DNA from 4 places in the Fusibacter sp. A1 genome. Region 1 is predicted to be linked to each of the others. Evidence: riboswitches for the same ligand, from Rfam matches in the RefSeq annotation. Region 1 holds a riboswitch; each other region holds the start of a gene.
The links. A riboswitch is a leader RNA that binds a small molecule or an ion and turns the genes downstream of it on or off. The one in region 1 is predicted to bind cobalamin.

Region 2: another riboswitch for cobalamin. It lies ahead of DWB64_RS14685 (Card1-like endonuclease domain-containing protein); the one in region 1 lies ahead of DWB64_RS05410 (ABC transporter substrate-binding protein).
Region 3: another riboswitch for cobalamin. It lies ahead of cobT (nicotinate-nucleotide--dimethylbenzimidazole phosphoribosyltransferase); the one in region 1 lies ahead of DWB64_RS05410 (ABC transporter substrate-binding protein).
Region 4: another riboswitch for cobalamin. It lies ahead of DWB64_RS00140 (cobalt-precorrin-8 methylmutase); the one in region 1 lies ahead of DWB64_RS05410 (ABC transporter substrate-binding protein).

Annotation. Positions count from the first base shown of each region.
Region 1 covers NZ_QQWI01000003.1:307,682-311,229, forward strand. Annotated here, with positions in the region: gene DWB64_RS05405 (iron ABC transporter permease) at 1-135, opposite strand, end outside; gene DWB64_RS05410 (ABC transporter substrate-binding protein) at 231-1,205, opposite strand; cobalamin riboswitch at 1,283-1,449, opposite strand; gene DWB64_RS05415 (helix-turn-helix transcriptional regulator) at 2,099-2,386, shown strand; gene DWB64_RS05420 (permease) at 2,367-3,326, shown strand; gene DWB64_RS05425 (thioredoxin family protein) at 3,339-3,548, shown strand, end outside.
Region 2 covers NZ_QQWI01000010.1:95,409-98,956, forward strand. Annotated here, with positions in the region: gene DWB64_RS14680 (histidine phosphatase family protein) at 155-772, shown strand; cobalamin riboswitch at 835-1,008, shown strand; gene DWB64_RS14685 (Card1-like endonuclease domain-containing protein) at 1,251-2,405, shown strand; gene sdaAB (L-serine ammonia-lyase, iron-sulfur-dependent subunit beta) at 2,415-3,077, shown strand; gene sdaAA (L-serine ammonia-lyase, iron-sulfur-dependent, subunit alpha) at 3,087-3,548, shown strand, end outside.
Region 3 covers NZ_QQWI01000003.1:108,066-111,613, reverse strand. Annotated here, with positions in the region: gene gdhA (NADP-specific glutamate dehydrogenase) at 1-147, shown strand, start outside; gene DWB64_RS04535 (MGMT family protein) at 646-999, shown strand; cobalamin riboswitch at 1,007-1,178, shown strand; gene cobT (nicotinate-nucleotide--dimethylbenzimidazole phosphoribosyltransferase) at 1,269-2,318, shown strand; gene DWB64_RS04525 (PucR family transcriptional regulator) at 2,555-3,548, shown strand, end outside.
Region 4 covers NZ_QQWI01000001.1:22,824-26,371, forward strand. Annotated here, with positions in the region: gene cbiD (cobalt-precorrin-5B (C(1))-methyltransferase CbiD) at 1-695, opposite strand, end outside; gene DWB64_RS00140 (cobalt-precorrin-8 methylmutase) at 697-1,338, opposite strand; cobalamin riboswitch at 1,464-1,645, opposite strand; gene asrA (anaerobic sulfite reductase subunit AsrA) at 1,884-2,909, shown strand; gene asrB (anaerobic sulfite reductase subunit AsrB) at 2,899-3,548, shown strand, end outside.

The DNA of each region.
Region 1 (3,548 bases):
CATCACTCTCCACGCGCCGCTGAAAGATATGTCCGCAGCGCCTAGCGTTGCAGAGAATACCGCTAACAGCACCATCGCAAGGATACCGATAGCACAGATCAAATAGATCCCTCTTCGTTTTTCATAAAAAGTCATAACCGCCACTCTCCACATCCAATAAACTTATACTTGCAGTACGTCTGATACTATCCAATAAACAGGAAAAAGGGACAGATTTGTCCCCTAGTCACCTAAAATAATTCCGGATGCAACAATTCTGCAATCGCTTTTAGTCCTTGCGCAATTCTTGGGCCCTGGATGCTAAGCAGGTCGCTGTCGATTTCAAGCACTCTACCTTCTTTTACAGCATCCAACACCTGATAATTCTCATGAGTTGAAAAACCAGCCAAGGAGTCATATTTGTCAGAGACCAGAACCACCTCTGGATTATGTTCAACGAGCTTCTCTAAACTATATACCCAGTGCTCGCCGTCTTTAGCGATATTATCGCCGCCAGCCATCGTAAGCATGTCGTTGATGAAGGTATCACCTGTCGCAGTATAATCGCTTTCACCGAAACCGACAACATAGTAGACTGATTTGGCTTCCACGCCGTCCAGAACATCCGTTACAAGTTTTACATCCGCACGCATCGAATCGATCACTGCCTCGGCATCCGCCTTGTGGTTTGTGATCAGACCTGCGTTAAGGGTAGTTTCATATACTCCTTCAAAACTCTCTTGGGCTTTTAATACGAACACTTTAATATCAAGTGCCTCAAGTTGAATCAGCACTTCTTCTTTAAACAGACTCGCTACGATAACCACATCCGGTTCAAGAGCGACGATTGATTCCACATTAGGTTCTCTGATCGTGCCGACAGAAGGCACTTCTGTCGTTTCTTGAGGATACAGACAGTAATCCGTTCTTCCAACGAGTTTGTCTCCAGCACCGACAGCATACAGCGTTTCAGTCACCGATGGAGCAAGTGAGACGATTCTCATCGGTTCTTTCTCTAGTACTACTTCCCTATCTTCCCCATCGACTATTGTCAGTGGATAAACAGTAGCTTCAGCAGTCTTTTCCTCATTTGCCGATTCGACCGCCACGTTTTCAGTTGTCTGCTGACCGATATCGGTCTCCGTAGTTTCCACTTCTTGTGTACACCCTGTGAACAACGCTGCCATCAGCATCACGCACATCATTAAAATACTTATCTTTTTCATCTTATCCTCCTGGAAATAAAAAAATAACCGCACAAAAAATGACGCGATTAATTTCAATCGTGACTCATCATTCCTCGTGATTATCAACAAATATCGGCAGGTCTCCTGACTTCACATCATCATCATTTCTACCCTTCCCGGCTTCCCAGTGGTCGTAGTTGACTCCGTGTTACAGTGGCGGGACCGCGCTGGACTTGAACCAGCTTCCCTATTAAGCATATGCACCAATATTTCATGTTATTAAGTTCACTATCAGTATATAGAGACTGCACAGATAAAGCAAACGTTTTTTAGCACAGATTCACTTGAGTTCTCCGTGCATAGGGTTAGTTTTTATACATTTTATTAGCTATCCACATAATAAAGGGCTCTATAAAGCCGATTGCACTCATTTTTGTACACATTGTCCACAAGTTACCCACAGAAATTGTGAGTAACTTATAGGGTAAATTGCCCGTTTTTCATGTGCGAAAATTCATAAACTAAGTCCATTTCTTCATAATGAAACATATTTATGCATAGGAGTGTATAAAATTCTGTTTGCATAATTGACTCACCCCGCATTTGGGATCGACAAGATGTAATCGACCGCCGCTTAAATGTTATCCTTAGTATCCACATGTTATCCACACACATTTCACAGAAACTTTCGTAAATAGAACGTATTTTCGCCCTTGCAATTACATCAATCTATCGCTCCATCGCTAATACCCTCACTTCGTTTATACACAGCTTATCCACATGCCTGTTAATTCTCATTTTTCAGAATATACACGCATAACAAAATACCGATGTCAATACTCTAGAAAAAAAAACTAAAATGAAAATGCATAAAAAGTGTGGCGCGAAACATAAGTATATGATAATATTCTAATATAGAAATGGAGGTCGACATGACAAAAGAAACAATCATCCAAGTCTATAAGGCGATCGGGCATGAGACAAGATTGAATATCCTAAAGTTTCTGTGGATAAACTCGCAACAATGCGTCTGTGAGATCCAAAAAGACTTGGAACTTGAACAATCAAACATATCACAACACCTGAGACTCTTAAAGACATCCGGAATCATTACCCATACTAAAGTAGGAAACTTCATGCATTACCGTATCAACGATCAACACGAGATGTATCCAATCATAAAGGAGGCGATTCTTCATTATGTTCGAAGCACTAGCTGATTATCTGATCATCGACCTCCTGAAGATCGAACCGGGTTTTCTTAGGGAGGCACTCCACTTTTTCGTTTATGACACGACAAAAATACTGTTCCTGCTTACTGTCATGGTTTTCATCATATCCTTCATCCGAAGTTTTGTCCAAGTGGAGCGTGTGAAAGAGCTGCTCAATAAGCAAGGCGGGTGGTATGGATACCTTATGTCGGCAACACTTGGCGTATTCAGTCCCTTCTGTTCGTGTTCGACAGTGCCTATCTTCATAGGTTTTGTGGAAGGCGGCATTCCGCTTGGCATGACGTTCACCTTCCTGCTTACAAGTCCGATAGTGAATGAAATCGCCCTATCCTTCCTTCTGATCACCTTCGGTTGGAAAATCGCACTGATCTATACCCTATCGGGAATGGTCATTGGTATCGTCAGCGGTATCATCATCGAAAAACTTGACCTTTACCACCATGTGGCACCTTATATTTTTGAAATGAACCTCCCTGAGGGACAAGTGCAGGAAAGGACCTTGAAGGACCGACTCGAATTCGCGGTTCAGAACGTCTTCGATATCATAAAACGCGTGTGGCTCTTTGTCGTCATCGGTATCGCACTCGGTGCGCTCATGCACGCGCAGGTCCCGGCAGACTGGTTCGTAAAGTATGCAAGCGCCAGCAATCCATTTGCAGTTTTCGTGGCCGTCGCAGGAGGGATTCCTCTTTACAGCAACTCCATCGGAATCATTCCTGTTGTTGAGGTGGCTATCAACAAAGGCGTCGGTCTCGGTACGGCACTAAGCTTTATGATGAGCGTCGTGGCACTGTCCTTACCAGAAATGATCCTACTTAAAAAGGTGATCAGCACAAAACTCATCGCGATTTTTGTCGGCATCACAGGATTCGGAATCCTACTTACAGGCTACCTATTCAACGCACTGACCTTATCAGGCATACTTTAAAGGAGACATATGATGAGAAAACTATCCGTACTCGGCTCAGGCTGTAAAAAATGCAACGATCTTGAAGCTAGCGTCAAGAACATAGCCGCTGCAAAACAGTGGGATGTTGAAATTGAAAAGATCACAGATTACCCGACGATTCTCGGTATGGGTGTTATTAAAACACCAGCCCTTGCGCTCGATGGGAAAATCCTCTTCAGCGGCCTCCTACCGTCTGAAAAG
Region 2 (3,548 bases), on a different contig from region 1:
TAGTCTGATGCATTGACCCCATTCTATCGTCGTTTTAAACAAATCCCAGTTTTTAACATGCAGTTACCATACCGACAGTAGCCTGCAAATACTTTCCATAGATAATCTCCACCCGCCTATGTTATAATAAGATAATTATTTGAGAGGTGATGATGTGAAATTATATTTAGTGCGACACGGTGAAACCGATTGGAACAGAGAAGGCAGAATGCAGGGACGTAAAGAAGTGGACATTAACCTGTTTGGTCTGAGACAAGCCCATCTTTGTGCAAAGCGACTTAAGCATATCCCTTTTGACAGCGCCTATACAAGCCCGCAGAGCAGGGCGATTCAGACTGCCGAAATCATCACAAGAAACCACGACCTTACACTGAACAAACACCCCAACCTTCAAGAAATCCATCTAGGATCGTGGGAAGGGCTGACTTGGTCGGATGTCAAGAAGAAGCATCGTGGTCTGATGGATGATATGAACAGGGAAAAGAAAATGGCGAACATCCATGGAGGCGAAACCTATGAGGATGTGATCGACAGGGCGATGCGTTTCATTGATGATATCGAAGATACCGACTTGAAGAATGTGCTGGTGGTCACCCACGGCGGTGTGATCAAATCGATGGTGACGCATATTCTTGGGCTTTCGATCGAAAAGCGATCAAACTTTCATATCACCAACACAAGCGTCTCTGTCCTTGAACGTGACAAGGCCGGAAAATGGAAGGTGCTTACGATGAACGACCATAGTCATTTGGAAGAATTGATGTTTGATTAGTGTTAAAATTATTTTATAACGTTTACAAACCACTATATGTTGTGGTAGTATAAGTTAGAACTAAATCATAAGACAGTCTAGGTGCCCGAAAGGGATAATAGGGAATGAGGTTTAAATCCTCAGCAGCCCCCGCTACTGTAAGGTGTTACGAACCCCATTGCCACTGCTGACGCGGGAAGGTGGGTAGTAGGTTTGACCACCGAGCCAGGAAACCTGCCAGACATGTACTAATACACCTTCGGAGGGAAGGCAGTGGAGACTATTCAGTTAATTTCCCTGTTGCCTTTAGGTAACAGGGTTTTTATATTTAGTAATGCTTTAAATGCTTTGATTTAACCTTTATCGAATAACTTGAAGAATCTGCTTCGATCCTCGACATGACTGTCGGGGATTTTTTTTTGAGACCCTAACCTTTAGCGTACCTTTTCAGTTTTCTTTGCTATAATAAGGTGATAAAAAGTAATTACTTGGGGGACTTATGAGAACTGTATTTTATTTAGAAGACAAATTCAACGATGAGAACATCATGTTCACAAAAGCGTTTCAGCCACATTCCATCGTGTATCTTTCGACGATCAGAGGACTGCATGCTGGGTATTATGAAGATTTTGCGGATTATATCATCAACGACTTTCCGACGGTCAACATTGAGGTAAAGTATATCGAAGAGGTTACGATTCCTGTGATGACAGAAATATTCAAGTCATATCCCATGCTGGATGGTGTCCATCTTGCCAGTTCGAACAGCCTTTTATCCATTATCGCGACCAAAGCCTCTGAACTTGCCGGTGTAAGGTCTTTTTATACCGATCTTAGTAGAGACAGCATTCTGGAGTTTGACGGATCTAAATGCAATGTGGTTAAGTCTGACATCGAAGGAATCGAAGTATCCGACTATATCGATATCGCCGGTGGGGACATCTTACGAAAAACGACCATCTTCAATGAAGATCCGCTGATCAGGCTGCTGACAGACTTTATCGCCGAAAATCAGAGCAGATGGAAGAGGATCAAAAGGATCCTGGGTAGACCCGATGTGTTCAACCATCATGAGGAGAACAAGGGTGAGATCGAGGCGGTACTCAGTAATCTTGATAAGAGCGAGTATCTGCAGTTTAAATGGCTGAAAACCTTCATGAAAAGTATCGGCTATGTCAAAACGAAAAAATCCAAGGACGGAAATCTGATTTTAAAGTTCAAAAGTCCTGAGCATAAGCAGTTCCTCTTTATCACGGGGTCGTGGTTAGAAACCTTCACCTACAAGACGATACAGCTTGTGGACGATGTGACGGATATCGAAACGGGTGTTTCCTTCTCGTGGGATAGCGGCGGTGATGTCGTGAAAAACGAAGTGGACGTGTTGGTGTCTTATCACTCCAGACTGTTCTGCTTTTCTTGCAAGGATTCGTCCAACTACGATGTGAACACGCTCAATGAGCTAAGTGTATATGCGCAGCGTATCGGTGGAGCGAATGTTAAGAAAGTGTTGGTTGTCACCGACGCTCCAAGGAAAGATACTGTAATAGAAAGAGCAAGAGAGATGGGCGTATACGTCTTATTATATGAAGGAAATCCGATGGGATTCAGAAGACAGATCGAACGACTGTTTTTAGATATCGACATCATGATTTAAGGAGGCCTTATGCCAAAAAGTTTATTTGATATTATCGGTCCTATCATGGCGGGGCCTTCCAGTTCACACACCGCAGGCGCCGCAAAACTAGGTGGACTTGCGCGCAGGTTTGTAAAAGACGATATCGCAAGCGTCGTGTTCTATCTCCACGGATCGTTTGCGAAAACCTATAAGGGACATGGAACAGACAAGGCTCTATTAGGTGGAATCATGGGACTACCTGCTAGCAGCCCTGAGTTGAGGTTCGCCTTTGACCTGGCTAAACAAAGTAAGATCGACTATAAGTTTGTCGAAGCCGACCTTGGAGATGTCCACCCGAATTCGGTAAAGATCGAAGTGGTCGGCAGCGACGGGAAAACCACCGTCATCAGCGGCGCGTCCGTTGGTGGAGGTGCTGTTAAAATTACGGCTATCAACGGCATTAAGATGAGTTTGAGCGGGGATTACCCTGCGATTGTGACCCACCATGTGGATCGAAGGGGTATTCTGTCTGTCATCAGCAGATTCTTAGCAGAAAACGGACTCAATGTCGCCACAGTCAATCTGTTTAGAAGCGAAAAGGGTAAAGACGCCTTTATGATCATCGAATCGGATGATGATTTTGACGATGCGATCGCAGAGGAATTAAAGCGCGAAGTTCAGGACATGATCGACGTGTTCATCATAAAATAGGAGGACGCTATGGCATTTCAATCAGGTAACGACTTATTAAAACAATGCGTCGAAGAAGAGAAACAGATTTGGCAAGTGATGCTGGAACAAGAAGTGGAGCAGTCCGGTAAATCCACAGAAGCAATTGAAGATAAACTAGATGAAGTTTTAGAGGTCATGTTTAAGGCGATCGATACAGGATCTATGAACGATAAGCGGTCGCTAGGCGGACTTATCGGTGGTGAAGCCAAACGCATGCTTGAAGCTATTGAAAATGGGCAGCTCAACTATCTGCCCGCTAACAGTCTAAAGGCCGTGGCCTACAGTATGGCTGTGATGGAAGTCAATTCGCTGATGGGCATCATCGTTGCGGCTCCGACTGCTGGGTCGTGCGGCGTTTTACCGGCTGTGCTCAAATACGCTCAGGAACAGTTCAACTATGATAAACAGACTTTAAGGATAGGAGTGCTGACCGCATCCGCTGTCGGATAC
Region 3 (3,548 bases), 200 kb from region 1:
AAACTTCACCAAATCATGATCGACATCCACAACAACGCAGCTACTGCATCTGAAGCTTACGGCTTAGGATACAACCTAGTTGCTGGTGCTAACATCGCTGGCTTCGTAAAAGTTGCTGACGCTATGCACCAACAAGGTAACTATTAATCAATAAATAAAAGCTAGACTTCGGTCTAGCTTTTTTTTTATTGATTAATAGTTACCAATGAAATCCGTCCTTCGGCCGGGTGATATGCCCTGCGTGCATGAAATATCCTGCGGATGTGATATACGCCTTCGGCCCATAAAAGGATTTCATATCACAATCGCGAAGCGATTATATCATATCGAAGATATTTCACGCCCGAAGGGCATATCATTCGCTTTTTATTATTTCTTTTATTTTTTCTTCTATTATTTCTTTTATTTTATTTCTTCCTATTATAATAGTCCTTATCCATCAACTTCCTTCTCAGTGATAACCATTTGCAATTGATTGTGATAGCGTGTAGAATAAAGATGGAAAGTGTTGTTCACAGACTGTCCGATCCGTCAACAAAATGCGTTGACTTACATCGCCAAGAACAGACTGTCCGATCCGTCAACAAAAGACGTTGACTTACATCGCCAAGAACACACTACGTTCTTGGTAAAGAGAGGTATACTATGGCTCAGATGAGTTTTTATGATAAGGTGATTGCGGTTATTATGTCTATTCCTAAGGGGAATGTCATGACTTACGGGCAAGTGGCTGCGGCGGCAGGAAACCCGAAGGCTGCTAGGTTTGTAAGTGGGGCTATGAGGCGCTATCAAGATTCGGATCTGCCTTGGCATAGGGTCCTCAACAGCTCGGGGCATATTTCCCTGCCTACCTATGAGGGTTATGAGCTTCAGAAATCGCTGCTTCTGATGGAGGGTGTGGTGATGAGCGATAAGGACCGCGTCAATTTGAATGTCTATGCCTATAGGGGACCCTTCCATCATGTGGTGGATCCAGAAGATGACTTGCCACTTAAGTAAAAACAGATTATAATATAGGGGTATCGGTGCCCGTAAGGGAGAATAGGGAATGAGGTTTAAATCCTCAGCGAACCCATCACTGTAATGTGGAACGACTTATCACAGCCACTGCGTAAGCGGGAAGGCATAAGTCGTGTTGAAGCTAAGCCAGGAGACCTGCCATACATGCTTAATTTGGATGACGGTAAAGTCCAGGTTCTTTTTGTCAAAGAAGAATCTGGGCTTTTTTTATGTCGAAAAGCCTAGTGAAGGTACGAAAGGGGATTACGATGAGTAAATTGAATGACGCGTTAAATGCAATCAAGGAAGTGGACTCGAAATGGTCGGACACAGCACAGACAAGGGTCGATAATCTGATAAAACCTGTTGGAAGCATGGGAAAACTTGAGTCGTACTATGTGCAACTCAGTGCCATCAATCAGACGCTTTCACCACTTGTCGATAAAAGGGCGATTCTTGTATTTAGCGGTGACCATGGTGTGATCGATGAAAATGTAGCGGTGTGCCCTCAAGATGTGACGCTGAAGCAGACGCTGAATTTCGTCAGAGGATATACCGGGGTCTGTGCGCTTGCGAAACAGGCTAAAGCTAAACTTATACCTGTTGATGTAGGTGTCAATGCGACTATTGAAATGCCAGGAATCATCAATAAGAAAATTGCATTTGGAACGAAAAATCTAAGAATAGAACCTGCGATGACGCGCGAGCAAGCGATTCGTGCGATAGAGGTAGGTATTGAAACTGCCGTCGATGCGATTGACGAAGGGTATAATATATTGGCGACCGGTGAAATGGGAATATGCAACACAACACCTAGCGCTGCGATTCTGTCTGTCTTTGGAAATGTAGATCCTGAACAGGTGACAGGCATGGGAGCCAACCTTGACGACGAACGGGTGAAGCACAAGATCAATGTAGTCAGAGATGCGATAAGGAACAACAATCCGGATGTAAACGATCCGATCGATGTGCTTGCCAAGGTGGGTGGATTTGAACTTGGTGCGATGTGTGGAGCCTTTATCGGTGCGGCCTCTAAAGGGGTACCGATTGTGGTCGACGGATTCATCGCGACGGTATCAGCACTGGTCGCTGTTCGTTTGAACCCGAAGGTCAAGGAGTATTTGATTCCTTCGCATAAAAGCAAGGAAAAAGGGGCGAAATTCGCTTCTGAACTCTTAGGTGTCGACCCTCCGCTGGATTTGGATATGAGACTTGGTGAAGGTACAGGTGGAGCATTGATGTTCAACATTCTAGAAGCCGCCTGCTTTATGGGGATAGAGATGATCACTTTTGATGAAGCTGGAATCGGAGTTGTTTAAGAAGAGAGTTGCGTTTTTCAAAACATATGGTTATAAGACTGAAGCTGTGCTGGTGCACAGCTTTATTCATTTGTGTAAGTAAGTCAATTCTCAGAATCTTCATTTTTCTCTTGCAATGTATCTCTTAAGTAAGTATGATATTGGTGATAATATATAAAAGGATATTACTTCTTTAGGTATAATTGCTTAAAGTTTGGGTATGTTAACTGTATAAAAGTTACAACAGGGGGGCAGTTATGATAAATGAAAAGGGTATTGGACTGAATGACTTGATGGAGATGGACTTTTTTAAAGGCGGAAAGTTGATTGCCGGAAAAAAAGGCATCAACGAGCTTGTAGTAAATGTAAACATCATGGTCGATCTTGACATCATGAACTGGGTGAAACCAGGCGAGCTTTTGCTTACTACCGCATATGTATTTAAAAATGAACCGCTAAATAGAGTGAAGCAAATGATTATTGAATTTAAGGAAAAAGGTCTGGCCGGTCTGTGTGTGAAGATCTATCCTTATATCCAAGAACTTGATCCATCGCTAGTAGCACTTGCTGATGAACTTGGTTTTCCCGTAATCGATTTGGATTATGAAGTGCCCTTCAACGATATCATGACCCCTATCTATAAATTACTTCTCAATAGACAAGCTCTAATTCTTGATAAGGTGGAAGCTGTCCACAATGAGACGATGGCTATCCTTCTTAAGGGCGGTACAGCTGTGGATATCGTAGACATGTTGACAGGCAATCTCGAACATCCTACTTTTTATGTCGATTATCAGTTTGATGAGGTGATCTCTCCATATAAAGTGGACGAACGATTTTTAAAGATTACCAACACCTATGCCAGAACCAGGCAAATGGTGATCGGTAGAAAGCGTACAGACACGATAACGGTGGATGAACAGTCAGTTGAGCGAACATTCATCCCGGTGCTTGTAAAAGATGAGGTGCATGGACATTTAGTCGTCTACGGGCATAAGAGACCGATTGGAAATGTCGATATATTAAGCCTTGAGTCGGCTGCCTCACTTTTGGCGATTGAATCCTTAAAGAAACTTTCGATCAAGGAAGTCGAAAACAAGTATAAGGCAGAATTTTTCGATGACCTGATAGCAAACGATTCGATCAGACGGGAAAAGGCCATTGAACGGGCTGGCAACTATGGATTCAGACCGGAAAGCCACTATAGCATAGTCAGCATCAAGCTGATCGGAGATGAAGATCAGGGAGGTC
Region 4 (3,548 bases), on a different contig from region 1:
CTTATGATCTCGTGTTCGCCGTAGCCGAGCGTCCTCGCATAGTCGAAGCCGTAGTTTCCGAATACGAATACAAGTTCCCTTTTTCCTAAGGCGACACACTGCCTCAGTTCCACAGCGAGCGCCGACTTGAAGGCCTCCTCGCTCATGGGAACGACGATGCCTGTTGTTCCTATAATAGAGATACCGCCTAGGATGCCCAGTTTTGGATTGAATGTCTTTTTAGATGCTTCCAGTCCGCCAGGCACAGACAGGCATACCTCAAGTCCACCGCAGTCGCCTAAGAACTCCAAAAGGTGCTCCATCAGCATCTTTCTTGGTGTAGGATTGATCGCCGGCATGCCTACCTCAACGCTAAGTCCAGGTTTTGTAACCACGCCCACACCTTCACCACAGAGTAGCTCTATCCTACCTGTAGAAGTCAATCTCACCGTGGCCTCTATCGCCAGTCCGTGGGTGACATCGATATCGTCTCCGCCATCTTTAATGGCGATTCCCTTGATGGTCTGCTGGTCCACAGCTACCGTTTGGACATCGATGCTTAACGTGCTGCCGGCAGGTAATCTCACCTCAACCGACGCTTCAACCACACCGTATACAAGCCTTCTTGCCGCCGCAACTGCGGCAGCTGTCGCTGTCGTGCCCGTCGTATAACCCATTCTCAACGCCTTTCCGTCCACATTTACCGTTCCAAGCATCTTAATCTCTTCTCAGGTGATAAAGCATCGCGTTGACAATCGCCGCTGCGACATTCGAACCACCTTTTCTTCCAAGTGCTGTGATATGGGGTAGATTTGACGCGTGCAGCTCATCCTTCGATTCCGCGGCACCTACAAAACCGACAGGAACTCCTACGACACCCACCAGTTCATCACTGCGCTCGTCATAGTGTTCCATGATTCTAAATAGTGCTGTAGGTGCGTTTCCGATGACAAAGAGTTTTTGACCAGGCAAGTCGAAAGCCAGATCTACTGCCGCCATGGATCTTGTCATATTGCCTTTCTCAGCAAGCTTGAAAGTCCTTTCATCGGCTATGAGACACTTGATGTCGCAGCCTAAGGCATGAAGCGTCCTCTTGTTGATACCGGATAGGACCATTGTCGTATCCGTATAGATGGTAAGACCGCCCTTAAGTCCTTCTAAGATCCTATCAATCACCCCGTCGCTGATTCTGATATTCTTGAAGTAGTCGAAATCCGCTGCGGTATGGATGGCACGCTTCACGATCTGTTCGTGGACCTCACTTTCAAAAGAAACTTTGCCGAACATGTCTGTGAGTTCCTGCGATATTATCTCAAAGCTTCCGTTTTCAATGCCCATGGGGCTCTTTATGTAAGTCATCTCCCTATCCTTTCAACGTGTTTTTGCGTTTTTTCCACTATAAAAACAACATAAAAAAACCAGTCCGAAGTGGACTGGTTGTAATCACAAAAATGTGCTTAAACAGCCAACCTCCCTCCGAAGTCGCATGAATCTTTACATTAGGCAGGTCTCCTGGCTCAGGTATCATTCTACTAGCCTGCCTTCCCGGTGTTAACCAGTGGCACGTTTCGGCGTTCGTCTTCCTTTACAGTAGCGGGGGCTGCTGAGGCTTTTACCTCATTCCCTTTTCACATCATCTCTGATGACCTAATGTTCGTATTTAATTTTCCTTTTAATCAATTCCAATGATAAGTGAGATGCTCCTTAAATGCAAGACCTATTCCATTTTTTGATAGGATTCCATGAAAATCCATCATGACCTTGTCATGCCTGTTCTCCATTCACCCTTTGACTTTGTCTTTTTTTTATTTTGGTAACCTGGGTTACGGATAACTTTAACCGTAAGGGGTACAATTGATACGATATTAACAAATCGTCGACCTTTCGACATGAGGAGGCTATCCATGGCATACCAGCTGTCACACGAAATGTTTGATCGCTATCTTGCTGCGCTGAGTGCGACACATCGCGTGTTCGCGCCTGTAGTGAAGGCGAACAAGAACAAACTGGCCGATCTTGACCTGATTACCTATGATGAGGTCAGCGGAGCTGATCAGATCATTTGGAGCGAGAAAAGCTATTTTTCACCAAAAGAGATTTTTTATCCTATTCGAGAGACACTATTCAGATTTGTAGGAAAAGAGGCATTCGTACCAGAAGTCGATCAAAAGCCCATGCTCATTCTTCTTAGGCCTTGCGACCTGAACGGAATAGACCGTTTGGACCAGATTTTCTTCAACAACGGAGTCAGCAAGGATTTTTACTATGAAAGAAGACGCAAACTGGTAAAATTCGCTGTGATCGAATGTACAGAAGGCTTTGATAGCTGTTTCTGCGTGAGTATGGGAACAAACAAGGTAGATTCCTATGACATGGCGCTTAAGTACAGCGGTGATTCCATCACCCTAGACATAAAAGATGAGACACTTGTTCCTGATGGATACTCCTTTGGAGCGAATGAGGATTTTGAACTCGATTTTGTCAAAAGCAATAAGACAAAAGTCGAACTACCCGATTTTGAAGGTGTCGATCTGAACCAAGTGTTCGGTCACGAGATGTGGAAGGAATATACCTCAAGATGCATCGCATGCGGCAGATGCAACACGTCGTGCATCACTTGTAGCTGCTTTACCATGCAGGATGTCTTTACCGATGACGAAAAGATGCTTTCAGAACGAAGAAGACGCTGGGCCGGTTGTCACATCAAAGGTTTCAGCGACATGGCGGGCGGTCATTCCTTCAGGGACAAAAACGGCGAACGCATGAGGTTCAAGCTGATGCACAAGGTCTACGATTTCAACAAGCGATTCGATAAGCATATGTGCGTCGGATGCGGCAGATGCGACGATGTCTGTCCCGAGTACATCTCGTTTTCAAAGTCGATCAACAAGGTCGCAAAAATCATCCAGGAGGTCAAGCATGAAAAATGAGTATCTGGCATTTCCATTTGAGATTCTTTCGATCGTCAAGGAAACCGAGATCGACTGGACCTATACCGTTAAATACGACGGTCCGCTTGTAGGCGGTCAGTTTATGCAGCTTTCGATCCCCGGTGTGGGTGAAGCTCCTATCTCGATCAGTGATTTCAGGGACGGAAGCCTTGATATGACCATCAGAAAGGTCGGCAGACTCACCGATGCCATCTTCAACCTTGAGGCAGGCGATTCGCTCTTTATGCGAGGCCCCTACGGCAACGGTTTCGAGTTGTCCAAGTACGTTGATAAACATGTGGTGATCATCGCTGGAGGAACCGGACTCGCACCTGTGAAGAACGTGATTGAAAAACTCACTAGCGGCGAGATAAAAACAAATTCCACACGGGCGCTTATAGGATTCAAATCACCTGATGATGTGCTGTTTGAAGACGCTTTGAAAAGATGGAGCCAAGACCATGAGGTAACTGTCACCGTCGACAAGCAGCCAGACAAGCCTTGGAACGGCAAGGTCGGACTTGTAACAGAGCATATCCCCACACTCGAGGGCTATGATATAGAAAAAACAGAAGCCATCGTCGTCGGACCGCCGATGATGATGAAATTCACAACACTCGCACTCCTTAAGGCGGGTTA